Regions from separate parts of the Lysinibacillus sp. A4 genome, predicted to be linked through region 2. Evidence: riboswitches for the same ligand, from Rfam matches in the RefSeq annotation. Region 2 holds a riboswitch; the other holds the start of a gene.

Region 1 (2,414 bases), on a different contig from region 2:
ACAAGAAAGTAAACCTTTAATTCAAGATGAACGACCATCACGATTTAAGTTCCGTAAAATGCCGATTTTTACGAGTGTAGCAGCAGTTTTCGCGATAACGGTACTCGTTGGCTTCATGTTGATGAATAATGACGCTAGCCAAAAAGATTTAGCTAGTACGCCAGAAACGGCTAATTACTCTACGTTACAGGAAGATCGTTCTGCCAATGAGGCAGCTACCCAGGATGAGGCACTTCAATCCAGTATTGTATCGGAGCATGAGCGTCTGTTATCTTTACGGTCATCTGTCTATGAGGAAGATGTGAAAGATGCTGTCGTATTTCGTATTGGTTTGGCAGGACGCGATGCAGAAAGTGTTCCAATGACATATGTGATACCAAATGAGCGTGTAGCAACTGATTTTGGAACAGAAAAACCTTCTACCTTACAGATGTATGAAAAATATGCTCCTCAAATAGATGAAGAAGCCAAAGGGTTTACGGATTATCATCCATTTAAAGGTGAACTGAAGGAGAAGGAAGACAAGCTTGTCCACGTTTTACCAAAGGACAATGACTATGATATTGCATCAGCTACCGTTAATGAGTACAAAGGGACTTTAGAGGATACCTTCTCGGATTCTGAATATACGGAAGTTGAGATTCAAAATGAAGATGGCACACCTTATGAGTTTTCTCAAGAGGGTGAGCCAAGTCAAGCCATGTCATTAACAAACGCCAAGCATTTTAATTATTACTTATACCAAGATGAGAATGGGGCAGAATATCTGTCACCAGATTTCCGTCAAACATTTGCTAATGTTACAGAAGCACTTACACTAATGAAAAACAAAAATGATGATGTTTATGTAACAGTGGTTCCTGAAAACGTAACATATACCGTGAAAGAGGAAGCGGAAGGTGTAGTCGTAACATTCGACATTCCCTTAGATTTAGCATCGATGGAGCCAATTCGCGCTACCCAATTGATTGAAGCGATGATGTTAACTGCTGCTAGCTTTGACCAACAATTACGCTTAGATAATGTGGTCCAAGAAAGTTGGGAAGGATTCGATTTAAAAAATTATTTGCCAAAGCCTGTGGGGCCAAATAAACAATATATGCCTTAGGCAGAATCAAAAATGGAGCATTCCTGTAACATGGAATGCTCCATTTTTACAATACATACAAATCTAATCGGATTTTTTTAAGCAGAACTGTTTACTTTTTCTTGATAATTAATTATAGTAAGGTTGTAGTATAAAATAATATGATTCATCTTCGGGGCAGGGTGAAAATCCCGACCGGCGGTAATAGAGTGGTGAACCGTTAATGTTTCCATTAACTCGAATGGTTTATGCTTCGCTCTTCAGCCCGCGACCTGTGCAAATTTATTTGCATGGCTGACTTGGTGTGATTCCGAGGCCGACAGTTAAAGTCTGGATGGGAGAAGATGGAGGTACGATCGTCATTCATTGTTATGAAATAAACTATAAACGAGCGCTTTTTTGTATGGCTTTTTAAACGGTGCTCAAAAATAGTTTAAATTGACGCTTATTCGTCATGCCTTTCTCCCTTGTGCTCTTCATGCATAAGGGTTTTTTGTGCTAACATTGAAAGATCGTCACCTTTCTTCTTGCGAGATTGAATCAGCAAAGAGGAGAGAGTTTTCTATGAAGAAAAATGTTAAACTTCAATCGTTTATTACGATTGGCATGCTGAGCAGTATTTCGTTTTTATTAATGCTTTTTAATTTTCCAATTCCACCATTTCCAGCATTCTTGGAAGTCGACTTTAGTGATATGCCTGCATTAATAGCAGCCATCACAATGGGGCCTGTAGCTGGTATTTTAGTAGAATTATTTAAAAATGTATTGGATTGGATTTTCTCTGGAACGCCAACAGGTGTGCCAGTAGGTCATATTGCCAACTTTGCAACAGGTATTTTATTTATTTTGCCAGTAAGCCTTATTTTTAATCGCTTTAAAACAATTGCTGGTCTTGTTGGAGGTTTAGCGACAGGAACAGTCGTAATGGCAGTAGGCATGAGTATTTTAAACTACGCTGTATTTTTACCGATGTACACATACTTCTTAGGAATGGAACCTGTTGTAGGTGACTCACTTTATAAAATGATTATCGCTGGGATTTTACCATTTAACATTGTAAAAGGTATTTTATTAACGGCTATTATGGCGTTTTTATTTACTACTATGCGCAAGTGGATCGACCGCCAGCGTTCTATCTATATAACAAAATAATTTTTACTAACCTCGGGTGAACATACCTGAGGTTTTTTTGGTGGAAGGAATGATGGATAGAGAAAGGTGTGAAGAATAATAAATATAGAAAAAAGTAATAGGGTAAAACAGCTAACTAGTACTTTATAAGTATAATCTAGTCGAAAGCTATATTTTCATGTAAAATAGAGAAGAG
Region 2 (2,414 bases):
TGATAGAATCACAGCATTGACACTCAAACTAATGATAGAAAATAAGCCTTGTCTTTTACCTACAATAAGTAGGGCAAAAATAAAAATCCATGCAATCATTACCATGGTTTGATCTCGTTTTAAATCGAGAATGGTTCCTGTTAAAACTGATTGTGTTGTGCGATCATCTACCGTGACAAAGATTTCATTGCCTACATGATATTCTTGATCAAAAGCACCAGACGAAGAATAGTCATTCGTCAAATGAATGGATTGCCCCTTATGCTGACCATTTTTGATAATGGCCATCATCTCCTGTGTAAACAAAAAATCCTCATTTTCATACATATCTGTCATCGGTTCTGATTCTATTACATCCACTTGCGTTATTTCTGCTATCGGTCGATCATAAAATTGTTCGTTATGACTTACGAAAACAATCGAAACCCCACAACAGAGTGCTAATAGGGCATAGAAAACAGCTTGTTTAAAAGGTATATTTTTTAAAAATGTCAAATTAATGACCTCCAAACGGCCTAGACTGAATAGTCACTTGTAAAGGAACGTTTTGTTGATTAAGAAGTTCCATAAACAGGTTAAATGACATCATTTTATTAACATCTTTTACATTTTTCAAGTCTCGTCAGAGCTGTTTAAAATTTATGCTTCGAAAAAAATTTAAAAAGAAGGATGGATAATATAATAAAATAGTGTTATCGTAAGACTAGCTAAATAAAAATATTCTTCGGGGTAGGGTGAAATTCCCGATCGGCGGTGATGAAGCAATTCAAAGTCCGTGAGCGCAAGCTGATTTGGTGCAAATCCAAAACCGACAGTTACAGTCTGGATGGGAGAAGGGTAAAAATGCGAACTTTTTAAATTGATTCTAATTTAGAAGGTTTATTTGACTATGCATTTACTACAAATCTTCCCAATCATCTTGTGGGAAGTTTTTTTATTTAGCTACAATCGAATAGAAGATGTTCTTCGGGGTAGGGTGAAATTCCCAATCGGCGGTGATGAAGCAATTCAAAGTCCGTGAGCGCAAGCTGATTTGGTGCAAATCCAAAACCGACAGTGATAGTCTGGATGGGAGAAGAACGAATGAGATGACAGTCTATGAAAAAATTGTTTTCAAATAGGCTTATTTGTTGATGTCTTATACTCCCAAAACCCCTTTGATGTAAAGGGGTTTTTATTTTTTATTGCTAACGAGAGAAGGGAGAAGGATAAGGCACAAAAACAGGTGGAACAACTTTAAAAGTAAAGGATAGAAGTGCTAATAAAGTAGAGTAGGTGATGGAATGTTTACAGGACTTGTAGAGGATATTGGTATCATAAAAGCCGTGCAAAGCGATCGGGACAGTATGAAAATTACGGTGCAATCAGCCAAGATAACAGAGGATGTCAAGCTTGGTGACAGTATAGCGGTCAATGGAGTTTGTTTAACGGTGACAAATTTCACACAACAGCAGCTTACGATGGATGTTATGCCTGAAACAGTCAAAGCAACAAATCTACAGCAGCTGGCAATAGGTGATTCTGTTAATTTGGAGCGTGCCATGCCTGCTAATGGGCAATTTGGTGGCCATTTTGTTGCTGGTCATGTTGATGGAGTCGGCAAAATTTTGCGAAAACGTCCAGTAGCAAACGCCGTTTATATTGATATCGAATTGTCAGAGGAACTAACCAACTTCTGTATTCCAAAGGGTTCCATAACAATTGATGGCACAAGCTTAACCCTTTTTCATGTTGAAGCCAAGAGTGTCACAATTTCACTTATTCCTCATACTTACAAAGAAACCGTTTTAGGTATGAAGAGGGTTGGAGCAATCGTTAATATCGAAACCGATTTAGTTGGAAAATACATTATAGGGCAATTAAAAAAGGGGCAAACAACGCCAGCTATTACAAGAGATTATTTAGCACAACATGGTTTTTAAATCACAGAATAGGAGTTGATCATCGTGCTACATTCAATTGAAGAAGCCATAGAGGATTTAAGGCAGGGCAATATGATTGTGGTGGTTGATGATGAGGATCGAGAAAATGAAGGAGATCTTCTGGCACTCGCTGAATTCATCACACCAGCAACAATCAACTTTATGGCAACCAATGGTAGAGGTTTAATTTGTACGCCGATTTCACAGCAGCTTGCACAAAAGCTAGATTTATATCCAATGGTTCAGCACAATACAGATAACCATCAAACCGCATTTACGGTAAGTATCGATCATGTAGAAACAACGACAGGGATTAGCGCCTTTGAGCGTGCGCTAACGATACAAAGGATGGTAGAAAAGCAAGCTAAGCCGACTGATTTTCGTCGACCAGGCCATATTTTTCCGTTGATTGCGAAAGAGCAAGGCGTGCTGGAACGGAGAGGACACACGGAGGCCACTATTGATCTAGCGAAGCTTTGTCATAGCGTACCT

Evidence for each region. Region 2 has a riboswitch for FMN ahead of ribE (riboflavin synthase). Riboswitches for the same ligand answer to the same signal wherever they lie in the genome.
Region 1: it holds a riboswitch for FMN, as region 2 does, so the genes downstream of both, NY607_RS04780 (ECF transporter S component) here and ribE (riboflavin synthase) in region 2, are expected to answer to the same signal.

What each region holds. Positions count from the first base shown of each region.
Region 1 is NZ_JANWTB010000002.1:148,642-151,055, reverse strand. Features, by position in the region: gene NY607_RS04785 (RNA polymerase subunit sigma) at 1-1,108, shown strand, start outside; FMN riboswitch at 1,252-1,437, shown strand; gene NY607_RS04780 (ECF transporter S component) at 1,652-2,239, shown strand.
Region 2 is NZ_JANWTB010000001.1:656,312-658,725, reverse strand. Features, by position in the region: gene NY607_RS03655 (YibE/F family protein) at 1-495, opposite strand, end outside; FMN riboswitch at 717-842, shown strand; FMN riboswitch at 959-1,084, shown strand; gene ribE (riboflavin synthase) at 1,284-1,922, shown strand; gene ribB (3,4-dihydroxy-2-butanone-4-phosphate synthase) at 1,947-2,414, shown strand, end outside.